DNA from 4 places in the Halalkalibacter kiskunsagensis genome. Region 3 is predicted to be linked to each of the others. Evidence: riboswitches for the same ligand, from Rfam matches in the RefSeq annotation. Region 3 holds a riboswitch; each other region holds the start of a gene.

Region 1 (4,536 bases), on a different contig from region 3:
TTCATTTCCTTCAGGATCTCTACTTCCGTGTCCAACTAGTAAAATTGCTTTCATATAATTCACTCCTATCTGATTTAGTCTCCACACGGAGCTGGTTCAATTTCAATCTTTGGTGTCATATCCTTGTATGTATATCCTTGAATACTTCCTACTCGTTTAAAGTACTTAAAAAGTCTTTCATTCGGATGACCTTTCTCTTTGTACTCGCATATAATTTTTTCAATGAGCTCAACAATTTGATCCGGCTGAATGCCCTCTGCCACTGGCTGACCAGCATGAGCTGTTCGGCCAACCGTTTTTGCCCCTAAAAACAAATCAAACTTTCCTTTTCGAAATATAATACCGATATCGTCATTAACCGCTCCATAACAAGCCATGCCACAGCCATTGAATCCAACCTTCAACTCTTTTGGTAGTTCCAGGCCACTTAACTTTTGATGTAATTCTTCTGCATATGGAATCGAATCCTTTTTTTCACCTTCACAGAAATCACATGCTTTTAATTGAAAAACATCACCAAGAGGTTCAAGAATAAACCCGACGCTTTTTAATTTTTCCGTAATAACCTCTGGAGTAGCGGTTGGAATTCGTAGATGAATTTGGTGATGAGGTGTATACTCCATCGTTCCATCGTCACCAACTACTTCAGCAAGGGTCATCATTTGTTTCGGAGTGAATTGCTTGTTTGCAACCCCCGTACTAACCGCAAGTTCAAAAATAGAGACAACAGGGTTATTTACCGTTTTCTTTTCTAGTAATTGATTGGACGTACCTTTCACTTTACTAAGTGCCTCTTGGGCAAGTTCTAGAGACGTCTTCTTAGGAACAATCGTTTCAACTGCTGTGGCAGCCGTTTGATCCTTTGCGAGGTCCAAATCATTTTTGCCTTGGTGCAATGCCCATGGTTCGTTTTCATGTCGTAAACGTTCATGCGGCTTTAATCGTTGTTCTGTTGTATGTAACGTATACTTGCGTTGGTATCCCCTAGGTGTAATCATTTTGTTATCGTAGAGAACTGTAGATGAATTTCCGATAACAACCGTTGTTAACATCCCAATATCATAGTTGAGCATATTTTCAAGGTCTGTAATGACAATATGTTCCCGCTCACGATAAGCACTTTTCACAAGACCTACTGGTGTTTTCGGAGAACGATACTCAAGTAGAATTCTTTGAGCCTCTTGAATCTGTCTCGTTCTCCGACCACTTTTTGGATTATATAAACTAATAACAAAGTCAGCTTGTGCGGCTGCTTTAATTCGTTTTTCAATAAGTTCCCATGGAGTTAAGTGGTCACTTAAACTAATCGTACATGAATCATGCATAATCGGTGCTCCTAGTAAAGATGCGCAAGAGTTACTTGCAGATACACCTGGAATAACCTCGACACTTACCCCGGTTGCTTCTGTCCATCCTTTTTCAATTAACACCTCATAAACAAGTCCTGCCATCCCATAAACACCAGCATCACCACTTGAAATGACAGCTACAGTTTTCCCTTCTTCCGCAAGACGAACGGCTGCCTGCGCTCGACTCACCTCTTCGGACATACCCGTACTAATAATTTCTTGATCTGATAATAAATCTTGTATCAAATCAACGTATGTTTTATAGCCAATAATGCAATCACTTTCTTGGATAGCTGTTTGTGCCCTGTTCGTCATATGATCAAAACTTCCGGGACCAAAGCCGATAACAAGTAATTTTCCAAGCATTATGCATACCTCCTTTTATAAGATGCCGTTTTAAAAAAGTTAGTATTTACTTTTTTGAACAACATCAATGCAATGAGCGTAGCCGCTGTAAATGGTGAGAGAAGTGTCTCTCACCTTAAGTATGCTATGAGTGGGTTTCTCATAGCATGTGCACAGCGAGCTGAGCTATTGCTTCACCTTTTTGAATATACTCTCTTAGCTCAACAAACAAGAACAAGCTATACCTTTGTCTTCTCCACTTTCGAAACGCCCTTAATTCTAGCAGTCGTATTCTTTGCTATCATTTCACTATTTTCAAAGTCATAAATTAAAGATTTTTGTAAGTCAACTGACGGATCAACATGGCTTTTAATAATAGAGCGCCCGATTTCTGTTGAAGTAGCTGAGTACCAATTTCCTTCAGGGTAAACAATAACAACACACGCATCCTTACAGCGCCCATTACATCTAGTACGCGATGTATGAATTTGTTGATCTAATTCAAGATTCTCTATTTCTTCTCGAATGGCTACAGTAATTTCTTCCCCATCCTTCCTCATACAGCTAGATCCATTACAAACCAGAACATGTTTTTTTGTACCTGTTAAATTCCAAGTAGTCATCAATCTATTCCTCCTAAAATACTTCGATAATTTATTGATGTAAACGAAAATAAAAATACACCTCTATCAATAGATAGAGGTGCAGATAAATGGCATACGAATATAAGTAGCATCTATTCTACACTTCTCTACCTATGACCCGTAGGTATTGAAGCAACTAAAACAAAGGCAGGTCTCCTGACTTAGGTTCATCATTTCATTGCGCCTTCCCGATATACTCAGTGACTTTAGACAATGAAATTCCCCATTACAGTGGCGGGACCGTGACGGATTCACACCGTACTTCCCTTTTAAGCATAACCAGTGGATATGCACCTTTGTTTGGATTCTTAATTTAAATTATAGTTCGCGCGTTCTAAAACATTTACAGTGGTTTTTAACATGAACAAACTCATCAACACGTCAGTAGCGTGCTGCTTTTCCTCTTTCAAATAAAAATACACCTCTATCAATAGATAGAGGTGCAGATAAATGGCATACGAATATAAGTAGCATCTATTCTACACTTCTCTACCTATGACCCGTAGGTATTGAAGCAATTTTAAACAAAGGCAGGTCTCCTGACTTAGGTTCATCATTTCATTGCGTCTTCCCGATATACTCAGTGACTTTAGACAATGAAATTCCCCATTACAGTGGCGGGACCGTGACGGATTCACACCGTACTTCCCTTTTAAGCATAACTAGTAGTTATGCACCTTTGTTGTTGCATTTTTTTAAAGTCATTTTTTCAATGGTTTTAACATTTATTTCGATATATATATTATCAGGACATTAAACTGTAACTGAATTCGTTGTTATCTAAACAAAAAGAGTAGTTTAACATTCAATGTCTATTAAACTACTCTTCAGTATATTTAGCAAGTATAAATTTTGTACAAGTACTTTAAAATTGTTTAATTTCAAAAAAAAAATCCTTCTATTTACAAAATGACAAAAGAAAGATAAAATTTAAATCGTAATAATTACTATTTAAAACAATATGTAAATGGAACTATTTCACTTACATTAATATTTATACATGATTGTATGTGTAAAAATTTAAAAGGAGGATTTATTTAATGAAAAAAGTGCCTGTTACTGTACTAAGTGGTTATTTAGGGTCCGGTAAAACAACTTTACTAAACCACATCTTAACCAATCGTGAAGGGTTGAAAGTCGCTGTTATCGTAAATGACATGAGTGAAGTGAACATTGATGCTAAGCTTGTGAAAGACAATGGATTTTCGAGAACGGAGGAAAAGCTAGTAGAACTTCAAAACGGCTGTATTTGCTGTACTCTTCGTGAAGACTTAATGCAAGAAGTCGAGAGAATTGTTGATGCAGGAGATATCGATTATATCGTAATTGAATCGTCGGGGATTAGTGAGCCTGTCCCTGTCGCTCAAACATTTACGTATATTGATGAAGAAATAGGTGTAGACTTAACGCAAAAATGTAAGTTAGACACAATGGTAACCGTTGTTGATGCAAATCGTTTTTGGGATGATTATGCATCAGGTGAATCGTTACTTGACCGTAAAGAAGGTACAGATGAATCTGACACTCGCGAAATTTCAGATCTGCTAGTCGATCAAATTGAATTTGCCGATGTGATTATTCTTAATAAAGTTGAAATGTTAAAAGAAGTAGATAAAAATGAGATACTAAATTTCATGAGGAAATTAAATGCAGACGCTGATATTATTCCTACATCATTCTCTAAGGTAGAATTGTCTTCTATTTTACATACAGGCAAATTCGACTTTGATAAAGTGAGTCAATATGCTGGATGGATTAAAGAATTAAATGAAGAGCACACACCAGAAACGGAGGAGTATGGTGTCTCTTCCTTCGTTTACCGAAGCAGAAAACCTTTCCACCCCGAGCGTCTAATGAACTGGCTGGAACATTGGCCTGTTGATGTTGTACGAGCGAAAGGATTCATTTGGGTCGCATCAAGAAATCAGATGGCTGGCTTGATTTCACAGTCTGGGTCTTTAGTTACCATTCAAGGTGCTGGAGAGTGGGTTGCAGCTTACCCGGAAGAAGAAAGACAGCAAGCCCTGCTCGAGGAGCCTGAGCTACAAGCAAAGTGGGACCCAGAATTCGGTGATCGAATGACCGAATTAGTCTTAATTGGTATTGATATGAATCATGAACAAATTAGAGGTACCCTTGATCAATGTTTATTAACAGATGCTGAGATGACTTCAGATTGGACTAAACTTCCTGATCCA
Region 2 (4,536 bases), on a different contig from region 3:
TTTTGAGCTAACGATTTTACTTATTTCTCATGATCAAAGCATAAATAGGTTCGCAGATCGTGTTGTACAAATGCGTCAAGGAGCAATTGTTATATGAGTCTACTTGAGTTATGCTATGTATCAAAAGAATACCCTTTAAGAGCAAGTAGAAAGACGTGGTTTAAAACCAATCCAAGCGTTAAAGTAGTTAAAGATGTTAATCTGACAATAAATAAAGGAGAATGTTTGGCACTGATTGGAGAAAGTGGTAGTGGGAAAAGTACTTTAGCTAAATTAATTATGAAGTTAGAAACAGTAACATCGGGACAGATACTTCTAGACGGTCAAATGATAAATGGGAAACAGGTGACAGATTTAACTATTTATAAACGTATCCAACTAGTATTACAAGACTCATCTACTTCCTTACATCCCAAAATGCATGTAGAAGAAATCTTGAAAGAACCCATTCATAATTATTTTCCGGAACAGATGGTAGAGTGGGAAGAAATGTTTTTGAAATTGTTAAAACTAGTAGGTCTTGATCATTCCTACTTATCAAGGTACTCGCATCAATTAAGTGGAGGGCAAAAACAGCGCGTATGTATCGCTAAGGCATTAGCAGTACAACCTGATCTTATTATTTTTGATGAATCGATTGCTAGTTTAGATAGGGACTCTCAAGCATCCATCGTAAATATGTTAAAACATATCCAAAAAAAAGAACAGATATCGTATTTATTTATTACTCATGATCTTCAAGCTGCTCAAACATTGTGTGATCAAGTAGCTGTTATGTATCAAGGCGAAATTGTAGAAACTTTTAGTAATTGGGACTTGCGACAGCTAAAACATCCTTATACACGTTCATTGGTCCACATACTTAATAAAAATAGTTTTGAAGAAAAGACAGTATGACTTTAACGAATTAGACGAGTTGGAGGAATCAAATGTTTACCGAAGAAGAAAAGAAAGCATTTTATAAGGTCATTTATAAAAGAAGAGATATTCGAACATTTCAATCAACGCCTATTCCTGAAGAATTGATATATAACCTACTTCATGCTGCTCACAATGCACCATCAGTAGGATTTATGCAACCATGGAATTTTATAATGGTTACGTCACAAGAAGTGAAAGAACGTCTTGCCTGGGCGGCTGACAAAGAAAGAAGAGCTCTTGCTATTCATTATGAAGAACAAGAAAAGAAACAATCTCATTTTTTGAGTTTGAAAATTGAAGGGATAAAAGAATCTCCTCTAACTATTTGTGTGACATGTGACCCGACACGAGGTGGATCCCATGTCTTAGGACGCAACTCAATTCCTGAAACGGATCAACTATCAACTGCTTGTGCGATTCAAAATATGTGGTTAGCAGCTTGTGTTGAAGGGTTAGCGATGGGCTGGGTTAGCTTTTATAAAAAACAAGACGTACGCGACATACTAGAAATTCCACCGCACATTGACCCTGTTGCATTGCTAACGATTGGTTACACAGATGAATATCCAGATAAGCCAATTCTTGAAACCTCTAAATGGGAAGAAAGAAAACAGTTAGAACCCCTCATTTTCAAAAATAAATGGTCATAGGTTATAAGTGGCTTCGGATAAAAGAATTAATCAATTTACAAGGGACGGAAACTCTATTATAATAGCGTTTAGAACAAAAAAATGAATAGTAAACAAATAGGTTTCTTAAATGATAATAAATATTTAAGACTAAGAGGGAAGTTGGTGTAAGTCCAACACGGTCCCGCCACTGTAAGCGTTGAGGAAGGTTAGCAAATATCCACTGTGTATTCTGCATGGGAAGGGATAACCAACCGTTGATTCGTAAGTCAGGAGACCTGCCTATTATGTTTTTAATCTTCCTCGAGGAAAGGAATGTTTAAAGTGCATAGTAATCTTTTATGAAGGTTGCAAGTTTATAGTCAGTCTCGAGTAGACTAAGTATACATAAAATGCCTTTTTACACTACGCTTTCCTCTGGAATAGCGTTTTTTTGTGCTCGAAAATAGAAGGGGGAAAAACAGTGATTAACGAGATTTTTAAAAAGTGGGGGCTTTACAGTATTGTTCTTCTGTTAAGTATGGCTATTATTGCAGGCTGTGGTACACAAGATCAAGAACAAGGCATTCAAGATGAAGTGAACTTAGAGGAAGAGGAAATAATTTCTGATGACAATGTAGAGTTGGACGAGGATAGAGGAGAACAGTTTCCTGTAACGATCACAGACGATGCTGGTCGAGAAGTTACAATTGAGTCAGAGCCTGAATCGATCGTCTCTATTCAAGCTAGTAACACAGAAATTGCCTTTGCACTTGGATTAGGCGATAAAATAATCGGTGTTTCGGATTATTGTAACTATCCAGCTGAGGCATTAGAGGTTGAAAAAGTTGGCGCGCAAGATATGAACGCAGAATTGATTCTAACCCTGCTTCCAGATGTGGCTCTTGTATCGGATTATCATTTCAATTCTCATCCAGAAATATTAGAACAGTTTGAAGAAGCAGGTATAAACGTGCTTGTCGTTGGAAGTGCAACTTCATTTACTGATGTTTATGGCAACATTGAAATGATTGCTGCTGCAACAGGAAGTAAGGATAAAGCAGAAGAAATCATTTCTGATATGCAACAGCGCCATGATGCAATCAAAGAAAAGGCAGAGGAATCTATAACGGATAAAAAGAAAGTCTGGGTCGAAGTTTCACCAGCTCCAGATATTTTTACGACAGGTCAAAATACATTTATGAATGAAATGCTTGAGTCCATTCAAGCTATTAACGCTGCCGAAGACCATGAAGGGTGGGTGAAATTGACAGAAGAAGAAATCGTTCAATTAAATCCTGATGTCATCATAACTACTTATGGTTATTATATAGAAAATCCAAGTGCGACAGTATTGACTCGTGATGGATGGGCTGAGGTTCCGGCTGTAATAAATGAACAAGTGTTTGACGTTGATAATGATACAGTTACTAGACCTGGTCCTCGTTTAATCGAAGGAGTGGAGACACTTGCGGAACTCATCTATCCGGAAATATTTAAGTAATAAAATTGTTTGGTTGTATATGCTAAGCGGAGGGTTTGTACTTGGTACAACCCTCCTTGGTTTATTAGTAAGCAGTGTGACCATTCCAGTCCCTGTCATTTTACATATCGTATTAGAAAATACTTTTAATATTGGATGGCTCGATGATATTCCAAGAAATGAAGAAATGATCATTTGGAATATCCGTCTCCCAAGAGTTCTACTTGCTCTTTGTGTAGGAGCATCACTAGCATTAGCAGGCGCAGCATTCCAAGGGCTCCTGCGAAACCCATTAGCTGATCCCTATACGATTGGGGTATCATCAGGTGCTGCTCTAGGTGCAGTATTCGTGCTGTTTTTTCAAGTTACTATCGTTGGTTTAGGAAGTTTCACTCTTCCAATTGTTGCGATTATTAGTGGCTTTATTACGTTACTTGTTGTGTTTGGGTTAGTCAGGTTAAGCAGTAGAAGTCTAGCTGTTGAAACGATCGTATTAGCCGGTATTATCATAAGTGCTTTTATTGGTGCAATTACATCTTTGATCATTTCATTAGGTGATCGGGATGCGATGACACAGATTCTCTATTGGTTATACGGAAGTGTTGGAATGAGGGGATGGAGCCATGTTCAACTGATCATACCATTTATGCTTGTCGGATCATTCATTCTTCTCATTCATTATCGTGAATTAAATGCCTTAGCGTTAGGTGAGGATGCAGCAGATCATATTGGTGTGAATGTAAAGAAAGGGAAAACCTATATCTTAATTGGTGCATCTTTATTAACGGGAGCAGCGGTAGCTGTATCTGGGTCAATTGGATTTGTTGGTCTCGTAATTCCACATTTAGTTCGACTAGTAACAGGCCCTAACCATCGACACGTTCTTCCGCTATCAATGTTAATAGGCGGAGCCTTTCTCATTTTAGCTGATTTAGTTGCAAGAACGATTATAGCTCCTAAAGAACTACCAATTGGTATCATTACGGCTTTAATAGGTGCACCAGTATTTGCACTATTATTGATTAGAGAAAGACTTGGGAGGGGGGGATTAAGATGATGAAAGTTGAAAATTTAGTAGGTGGATATACAAATGCCCCCATTATTAAAGATCTTAATTTAGAAATAAAAAGAGGAGAGTTTTTTGCACTTCTTGGGCCAAATGGGAGTGGGAAAACAACCCTATTTAAACTCATTACAGGTCAGTTACCTATTCAAAAGGGGGATATTCTGCTATCAGGAAAAGCAATTAAGTCTCTTTCGAAGCTTGAAAAAGCAAAAAAAGTAGCTGTCTTATCACAAGAAGTTCAGATTTCATTTGATTATACCGTTGAAGAAATTATTAGTCTTGGACGTTACCCTCATCAAAAGGGAATTCTTAAACAATTATCAAAGTTAGATTGGAAAGTCATTGAAGAGGTCATGGAATTAACAAAAATAAGTCAATTTCGAAAGACCCAATTCCGAATGCTTAGCGGAGGTGAAAAGCAAAGAGTCTTGTTGGCCAAAGCATTGGCACAGGAACCT
Region 3 (4,536 bases):
GTCACCCCATCGGTTCCACCAATAATTAAACCATCCGTTCCAGATTCACAAATCGCTTCTAATGCTTCCTCTGATATTTCTTTGTTCGGGTCTAATTTAAACACATGTCGCCACTCTATATACTCAAGCATCTTTTATCACTCCTGCTTCCCTACCAAATTCCATGTAAGTACCTGTCTGAGAAGTCATTATATCAAAGAAAAGAAACGTTGTCGCCCGGAGTAAGTAACCAAAATTTTTCTTATTTGATCGGAGTGTTTGAACCTGGCGATGACGTTTCTTCCACTATCATAAAATAGGGTGACTCCAAGAGGTTGCATTGGAGTCACCCTAAAATTGTTAAAACAAACGTTTGATTAATGGCTAATGGTCCTACAGTTCATCAAACCCATTCACATCAGATACTTTTACGTACTGTCTTGACTTTTGTTCAAAGAAATCACTTTTTCCACTATCAACATCTTCATAAGCATTAATCCATCTCATTGGATTTTGACGATACCCTTCAAAAGGGCGTTCAATCCCTAGTTGGTTGACACGTTTGTTGGCAATAAATTTAATATAACTTTCAAGTTCATCCATATTAATCCCGTCAAGTTTATCTCCAATAATTGATTGTCCCCACTTGATTTCTAATTCTGCTGCTCGCTTAAATGTTTCTTGTACAAATCTATGAGTCTCAGGTGTATCAAGTTCAGGGTTCTCTTTTAATAACTCTTTAAAAATATGTGAAAACAAATTCACATGCAATTGCTCATCCCGATTAATATAGTTGATCATTGTGCTTGATGACACCATTTTTCGATTACGTGCCAAGTTATAAAAGAATGCAAAACCAGAATAGAAATTTAATCCCTCAAGAATGACGTCAAACACAATTGATTCCATAAATGTTTGCGGTGTTGGATTATCGATAAATCTTTGGTACCCTTCTGCTATAAAGTCATTTCTCTCTCTTAGTATTGGATCATGCTTCCAATATTCAAAGATTTCATCTTGTTCCTGCTTAGGTACTAGACTCGATAAAACATAAGAGTACGACTGATTGTGCACGACTTCTTGAAACGATAACACTTGCATTAAAGCAGCAAGACTGGAATCTGTTAAATACCCAGCTACTTTTCCAGAATAGTCTGTTTGTACACTATCGAGGAAAGCAAGCAAACCAATTATTTTTTTGAAAGCATACCGCTCATCTTCAGAAAGCTTGAGCCATTGTTTAATGTCATTAGACATATTTATTTCAAACGGGGTCCAGAAGTTCGCAAGCATATTTTTATACATCGGATAAGCCCATTTAAAGCGGACATCATCCCAGTTCAATATGTTTGAACTTTCTCCATTAATAATGCCGGTTGAAGCATTGGGTGCGGTTGGATCATATAGTTTACGAGATTGTAATGTTTGTTGATTCATAATTATTCCCTCTCTTATTAAGTGTTAAGAAGAGCAGCTTTCACACTCTTCAATTTCAACCAAAGAAGTCGATCTTGTATAATACGTCGTTTTCAAGTTTGACTTCCAAGCCTCTAAATGAAGGTGCAATAAGTCTTTTGCTTTAATTGTATTTTTCACATAAAAATTAAATGAAATGGATTGATCAATATGGCGTTGACGAGCCTCATTTTGCTTAATGCTCCAAGTTTGATCAATCTCGTACGCTGACTTATAATACCAAGTTGTTTCGGGTGATAGGTCTGGAGCGGTCACCGGAATTTTGTAATTCTTTTTCTCCTCCGAGTATTCTTTCTTAAATATCGGATCAATGGATGCGGTCGTCCCAGCAATGATTGCCGTTGTAGAATTCGGTGCCACTGCCATTAAATACCCGTTACGCACTCCTTTTTCCTTCACACCATCTCGAAGCTCCATCCACTTTTCACTCATATATTGACGTGTATCAAAATATGCACCTGTTTCCCAATCAGACCCTTGAAAAAGTGGATAAGCTCCTTTTTCCTTTGCCAACTCATGGCTTGCACGAACCGTTAAAAACGCGATGTTTTCATATAATGTGTCTGTGTACTCTACCGCCTCCTCTGATTCCCATCTGATGCCTTTTAAAGCTAACAAATGATGCCAGCCAAATGTGCCTAATCCAATGGAACGGTATTTTTGATTTGTTATTTGTGCCTGCAAAACTGGAAGATTATTTAATTCAATCACATTGTCAAGCATGCGAACTTGAATAGGGATCAGTCTTTCAAGTATATTCTCTGTTACTGCTTTAGCTAGATTAATAGAAGACAAATTACAAACCACAAAGTCCCCAGGTTCTTTCACGACAATTATTTTGCCATCTTCGGTTTTTTCTTCAACGACCGTTGTGGCTTTCATATTTTGTGTAATTTCTGTACACAAGTTACTGCAATAGATCATCCCTTGGTGACGGTTGGTGTTAGCTCGGTTTACAGTATCTCTATAAAACATATATGGTGTACCCGTCTCAAGCTGACTTTTCAAAATTTCTTTGAAAATATCAATCGCCGGAACGACTTCCCATAACAATCCTTTTTCACCAAGTAATCCGTTGTTAGCCGCTTCCATACACTGTTTATACTTATCACGGAAATTTCCCTTTCCTCTTTCTTCATCATAATAATCTTCCAAACTAAAACCCAAAGTTTGGCGGATTGAATGCGGATCGAATAAATACCAATCATCCCGCGCCTCAACTTTTTCCATAAATAAATCTGGTAGACAAACGCCTGTAAATAAATCATGGGTACGCTGCCTTTCATCACCATTATTTAATTTCACAGCTAAAAAGCTATAAATATCGCGGTGCCAAATATCTAAATACACACTGATTGCACCCTGTCTTTGACCTAACTGATCTACACTAACCGCGGTATTATTAAGCTGTTTCATCCACGGGATGACTCCAGACGACACTCCTTTAAAGCCTTTAATGTCACTTCCACGACTGCGTAGCTTTCCTAAATACGCGCCGATGCCTCCTCCACTTTTACTTAGCGTTGCAATATCTGTATTGCTGTCATAGATCCCTCTAAGACTATCGTCTACCGTATCAATAAAACAACTGGATAATTGTCCGTAGCTTTTCCCTGCATTAGCCAGTGTTGGGGTTGCCACCGTCATGTATAAATTCGAAATCGCCCAGTACGTTTCTATAATAAGGCCTAAACGTTTTTCCTTTGGCTCTTTCATCATTAACGTGAGTGCTATGACTAAAAATCTTTCTTGAGGAAGTTCATAAATTTCTCCACTGTGCGATTTAGCTAAATAACGGTCTGCTAAAGTTAGCAATCCGACATATGTAAACAACGAATCTCGTTTAGGAACAATTATTTTTTCTACTTCTTCAAGCTCTTCCTTTGAATACTCTTGTAATATTTCTTCAGAGTAAATGCCCATCCCCGTTAATTGTTGAACTAACTCGTAAAAGGATCCATACTGTAGGTTATCTTCATAGTCCCTACAGTGAGCCGCTTTGCTATAAAGTTGCTTTAATAATATTTTAGCTGCAACATAGGTCCAGTCCGGTTCCTCCGCAGAAATTCTCTCCAAAGCAGACAAAATCATTACATTGCTAAGGTTTTCTTCTGAAATATTCTCTTTTGATGTTACTGCTTGTTCAATCTTCTCCTTATATAAAGCAAAATCTAATTTTGGAAATAGACTCACTAGTTCTTGAATCTGAATTTTTGCTTTTTCAACGGTATTGGTTGGTATAATCATACTTTTCATTCATCTTCCTCCTTATCAAAATAAAAAACGCTCTTTCTCCAAGTTAGAGAAAGAGCGTAAAACGGCGTGTGAATAAGACATTAAATATATTTTGCCGTCTTACTTCTCACACCCCGGAGATAGTTTAACTAAAGAATGACGGCAGGTCTCCTGACTCGTGCTTCACCCTACGATGAGCCTTCCCATGCAATATGCACAGTGGGTCCCTCATTTCGTCCACACTTACAGTTGCGGGGGCAGTTCTGGCTTCGCACCAGATTCCCTATTAAGTCTATTTAGACACCGTTCATTCCGCGAATTCAATATATAGTTGTTAAAAACTTAATTAGATACGATATATTGTATATACTAAAGGAAGATTTCACCTATTGCAAGAAAAACATTTTTTCCATTATAAACAAACTAGGTTCGCTTCTCACTCATTATAGTGAGAGACAAACCTAGTAAATGATCGGTAGAAACAGAGTACCCTATTATAATGAGAGCTCTTTTCTCCTAATCTTTAGCTAGCCACTTTCTTCTTTTTTTCTTTTTGGGCTATACTTTGATCTTTTAAGTCTTGATTCAATTCTTTTACTAACCCATAACACATCGCCAAGACAATAAACGAAAGAGGCAATGCACTAACGATGATAGCTGTTTGTAATCCGGATAACCCACCTGAAGCCATTAATACAGCAGTAGAGGCTACTAAGATTAACCCCCATGTAACCTTTACTCGATTTGATGGGTTCAACTTCCCTCCAGTTGTTTGCATCCCCAAAACAAAAGTAGCTGAATCGGCTGATGTGACAAAGAACGTTGTGATTAAAGCTACAGTTAAAA
Region 4 (4,536 bases), on a different contig from region 3:
ACAGCTAGTTCGTTTTTTACTTCCAACAAATCCATATCTTTATCCCCCTTAATGACTAAATAGTAACATTTTGCAACTGCTTTTGACCGCAGTTCTTCCACTAAATGCCCTTTTACTGAAGAAAGAAAATAGTGATCGATTGTTTAGCAATCCTGCTCCATTGCTTAATTATTATTATTCCAAAATTTACCCATTACTGCTTAATTCTATCCAATTTAAATTATAATCTGTATCATATAAATACACTGCATCTCATATATCTCCACTTCCAACAAAACTCGCCTTTCCTTGTAATGGTTTTTGTGAAACTTCCTCCGACTTACAAGCGACTAACAACATTGTCGATAAAAGAATAAATAAAGAAATTTTTATAGTTTTCAAATAGACACCTCCTTAATTACTAATTTCACCATTTTTTAAATACCTTTGCGTATTTTCTTATTAAAGTAAATGCTCCGTTTGTTTTAGTACAATCCTTCACAATCTCTAATTATTTTAACATAAATATCCAATTCAACTTCCAAGTGTTATTACATTATCATGGCCCTTTTCATGAAGAAAGACGCTTTCCTTATTTCAGAAAAGCGCCCGATTCTTGAAAAAGCTATTAAATAATGTCGATAAACTGTCCTAAATCCTTCCTTCAGTAAATTGACCACTACCTTTTTTTATTCGTGCTGATCGTAGGAAACTACTCAATTTTTAATTGGTGCTGTTGTCATAAATTCTAGTTCATTCTTTCTATTGTTTAAACAGTTTGTTGTTGCTGTTGGCGTAGTTTCTTTGTAGCTGCTACCATATTTTTTAGTGAAGCAATAGTTTCTTCTTCATGACGTGTTTTTAAACCACAATCCGGATTCACCCAAAACTGCTCTTTTGAAATTATTTCTAAACTATCTTTTAAAATCGTATCGATTTCTTCTACACTTGGTACACGTGGGCTATGAATATCATACACTCCTAAACCAATACCAAGTTCATATGGATTTTGTTTTAGAGATTGAATCAGTTCCCCATGACTTCTAGACGTTTCAATTGAAATAACGTCTGCGTCAAGGGCACGAATTGGCTCAATAAAGTCATTAAATTCGCAATAGCACATATGCGTATGAATTTGCGTTTCATTCTTTACGCTTGAAGTTGCTAACTTAAATGCATTTACCGCCCATGATAAATATTCGGCCCAGTTTTCTTTGCGCAATGGCAAGCCTTCGCGCAATGCCGGTTCATCCACTTGAATTATGGCAATGCCTGCATCTTCTAACGCTTGAATCTCTTCTCTTAGTGCTAAGGCAATTTGGTTCGCTACTTGTTCACGTGAAATATCATCACGGACAAAAGACCAATTTAAGATTGTGACAGGACCTGTTAACATCCCTTTAACATACTTAGACGTTAATTGCTGTGCCTCTTCTACTTCCTTCACTGTCATTGGAGCTGTCCACTCTACGTCACCATAAATAATTGGGGGCTTCACACAGCGTGAACCATATGATACAACCCATGCTTTTTCTGTAAAGGCAAAACCTCTCAGCTTTTCACCGAAGTACTCGACCATATCTGTACGCTCAAATTCACCATGAACCAAAACATCCAGTCCAATTTCGTCTTGAATTTTGATCCAACGAGCTGTTTCACTTTTCACAAACTCTGCATATGCAGAGTCTGTAATTTCCTTTTTACGCCATGCGGTACGTGTACGTTTTACTAGATCTGACTGAGGGAAGCTGCCAATCGTTGTTGTTGGATAATCCGGTAAATGTAATGCCTCTTTCTGCAAAGCTTGACGTTCCTTAAAAGCGATTGGACGTGTAAAATGCTCTGGCTTCACTTGTGATACAAGCTCCTTTACACGTGCATTTTTCCTCACTTTATGCTGCGCTAATGCTTCAGTCGCCAGCATACTTTGTGACACGCTTTTATTGCCTGGCCATGCCTCGTCACGAACATAGGACGTTACTTGTGTTAACTCAACAATTTTCTCATCCGCAAATGACAATGCATTTGTTAGTGTGGCATCTAGCTTCGTTTCTGACTTCGTCGTCACAGGTACATGCTGTAAACTACATGAAGACTGAATCCAAGCTTCTTTCACCCCACTTAATAACAAAACAGCTTGTGTATTCATAGCTTTTTCAGCCAAATTTGCTCGCCAAATATCACGTCCATTCACCATACCGATCCCTAATACTTTATCTTTTGGGAAGCCGTGTTTACGGAGTGAGGCCATATTCTCTTCTTCCCCATGTACGAAATCAAGACCAATTCCTGCAACAGGTAATTGAGATAGCTCTTCATACGCTGATAGCCCTTCAAAATATGTTTGTAACATGATTTGTGCAGCTGGTACTTCTTCTGCTAATTGTTTGTAAATTTCCTGTACTAGTTTCACATCATCTGCTGTCAGTGAAAGGACTAATGCAGGTTCTTCCACTTGAATCCACTGCGCCCCTGCATCTACAAGTTGCTGGAATACTTGTGCATATAGCGGTAAGAGTTTTAAAATAAACAATGCTTTCGATTTGGCATCGTATCCTTTTGCTAATTGCACAAAAGTAAATGGACCAATAATTGTAGGCTTTGTAATAAGACCTAACTCTTCTTTCGCTTCTACAAAGTAATCTAAAATGTAGTTTTTTGTTAATTTTAGTGGCTTGCCTTCATACTCAGGTACGATGTAGTGATAGTTTGTGTTAAACCACTTTGTCATTTCACAAGCCACAACATGGTTTGCCCCACGCGCCATTGCGTAATACGTTGTTAGATCTACTTCTTTACCTGTCCACTCATAACGAGCTGGCACTAAACCGAACATTGTCGCAAGGTCAAGCATACGATCATAAAATGTAAAATCCCCAACAGTTAGTATTTCTAAGCCTAATGATTGCTGGCGCTTCAAATTATTCAAGCGACTCGCTTTCATTTCTAAAATAAATTTCTCCTCTGAAATTGCATCCTTCCAAAAAGATTCTACACAACGTTTCCACTCCCGATTATCACCAATGTATGGGTAACCAATGGCTGTACTAACTAAATTCATTTTTCCTTTCCTCCTTTAAATTTACAAATTGCCAAATACAAAAAAGCCATTTCCGCAAAAGGGAAATGGCTTTACAATCAAGTTAAAGGTATGCTTTAAAAAACATGCAAAAGCATCGTTACTCATAACTCGTTTGTCGTACAAATGAATGTCACCACCTATTTCCACGTAGGTATTTGGTGTGTACTAGAAATTGGCAGGTCTCCTGGCTTATCATCTATGCTCCTCACACCTTCCCGTCAAAAGACAGTGGTATTTGTGATTCACTCCGATTTACAGTTGCGGGACAGCGACGGAATTGCACCGTTCTTCCCTTTTAAGCCAAGCCGCAGCTTGGCACCAATTCTTACACGATATGTAATTTCGATAACTATAACATATTATTAAAATTAAGTACATAATTTTCTGAAATAGTGAATTTCGTTTGATTTACGTAGAAATAAGAATATTTATTGAAAAGACTAAACTTAACAAAAAACTATTATATTATTCAATGGCAGTACCTCCTGTTCCGATAAAATTACAATTACCTACTCAACCGCGATTATGAGAAAGTAGGTGCAGATCCGTTGTTTCGGAAAGGAATATAGTTTGAATAAAGCACGGCCTGCGTCCCCACTAGATGATGGATCTAGTGGGGATGTTCTTTTTGTGCAGCCGTCAATGTGCGACTCGGTACTAGGGGATGTGGCTTTCGCATGTCGCAGCGGGCGCCACAGCACCGCACCACAGTGCACCGTCCCGTCACCTGCCTTACCACCTAAAGAGAGTTCAGCAATTTCCTCTGCGTACCGAATTCATCGACCGCATTCCAACTGCAGCAACGTCCCTGTGTGACTGCACGTTTTCCGACGTAATTTGTAAAAAAAAGAGAACCACCAGCCGTAGAACTAGAGTCACAAATAAGTCTTTTGTATATATATTTGTCTATGATTTAGAACTATTGTCGAAAGCCTTTTGTTATAGGAATTTAAGCTTATAATAAACAGTATAAAAATAATTTACGATTGAGGTATGCGAAATGGATAAATCTAAAATGGAGATCTTGTTGAGAAATCGTATCGAAAAATTAAAGAACGAAATGATCATGACTGCATCCATTTCTGGAATGGACAGTTCCGAGACGCTTCATTGCAGTCAAGAGTTAGATAAATTAATCATCCTATACATGAAACATTTTGCCTATAAAAAAAGCGCTTAATCCAGTACAAGTACAATAGCAGTAGGGCGCAAGACTGCACGTCAGTTTGCAGTGGCATGATCGCGTACAGTCTGCCTCCATCAATATCGCTGCACGCCAAAAAGACTTGCTCTCCTAACCATAGAATAGAGGAAGAGATCAAGTCTTTTTCGGCGTTTTAGTATAGGCGTTTTGCTCCTAAATAACGCTGTTTCCAATAAGGATTGTTCATGCTCGTAACTGTGACACCGGTTGAGGAACCGCTATGTACGAATTGGTTGTTTCCAATGTAGATGCCGTTATGAGATGGTCCTTT

The links. Region 3 has a riboswitch for cobalamin ahead of SLH51_RS17440 (ribonucleoside-diphosphate reductase subunit alpha). Riboswitches for the same ligand answer to the same signal wherever they lie in the genome.
Region 1: another riboswitch for cobalamin. It lies ahead of SLH51_RS10225 ((2Fe-2S) ferredoxin domain-containing protein); the one in region 3 lies ahead of SLH51_RS17440 (ribonucleoside-diphosphate reductase subunit alpha).
Region 2: another riboswitch for cobalamin. It lies ahead of SLH51_RS10310 (ABC transporter substrate-binding protein); the one in region 3 lies ahead of SLH51_RS17440 (ribonucleoside-diphosphate reductase subunit alpha).
Region 4: another riboswitch for cobalamin. It lies ahead of metE (5-methyltetrahydropteroyltriglutamate--homocysteine S-methyltransferase); the one in region 3 lies ahead of SLH51_RS17440 (ribonucleoside-diphosphate reductase subunit alpha).

Annotation. Positions count from the first base shown of each region.
Region 1 is NZ_JAXBLX010000014.1:93,081-97,616, reverse strand. Features, by position in the region: gene SLH51_RS10235 (sirohydrochlorin chelatase) at 1-54, opposite strand, end outside; gene cobJ (precorrin-3B C(17)-methyltransferase) at 75-1,715, opposite strand; gene SLH51_RS10225 ((2Fe-2S) ferredoxin domain-containing protein) at 1,934-2,317, opposite strand; cobalamin riboswitch at 2,468-2,651, opposite strand; cobalamin riboswitch at 2,851-3,034, opposite strand; gene SLH51_RS10220 (GTP-binding protein) at 3,379-4,536, shown strand, end outside.
Region 2 is NZ_JAXBLX010000014.1:109,425-113,960, forward strand. Features, by position in the region: gene SLH51_RS10295 (ABC transporter ATP-binding protein) at 1-97, shown strand, start outside; gene SLH51_RS10300 (ABC transporter ATP-binding protein) at 94-897, shown strand; gene bluB (5,6-dimethylbenzimidazole synthase) at 930-1,571, shown strand; cobalamin riboswitch at 1,653-1,850, shown strand; gene SLH51_RS10310 (ABC transporter substrate-binding protein) at 2,017-3,033, shown strand; gene SLH51_RS10315 (FecCD family ABC transporter permease) at 2,999-4,069, shown strand; gene SLH51_RS10320 (adenosylcobinamide amidohydrolase) at 4,066-4,536, shown strand, end outside.
Region 3 is NZ_JAXBLX010000033.1:18,475-23,010, forward strand. Features, by position in the region: gene pcrB (heptaprenylglyceryl phosphate synthase) at 1-131, opposite strand, end outside; gene SLH51_RS17435 (ribonucleotide-diphosphate reductase subunit beta) at 373-1,416, opposite strand; gene SLH51_RS17440 (ribonucleoside-diphosphate reductase subunit alpha) at 1,441-3,711, opposite strand; cobalamin riboswitch at 3,835-4,014, opposite strand; gene SLH51_RS17445 (glycine betaine uptake BCCT transporter) at 4,214-4,536, opposite strand, start outside.
Region 4 is NZ_JAXBLX010000006.1:141,765-146,300, reverse strand. Features, by position in the region: gene SLH51_RS05360 (DUF7010 family protein) at 1-101, opposite strand, end outside; gene SLH51_RS05355 (hypothetical protein) at 253-381, opposite strand; gene metE (5-methyltetrahydropteroyltriglutamate--homocysteine S-methyltransferase) at 749-3,040, opposite strand; cobalamin riboswitch at 3,219-3,399, opposite strand; gene SLH51_RS05345 (aspartyl-phosphate phosphatase Spo0E family protein) at 4,062-4,241, shown strand; gene SLH51_RS05340 (C40 family peptidase) at 4,399-4,536, opposite strand, start outside.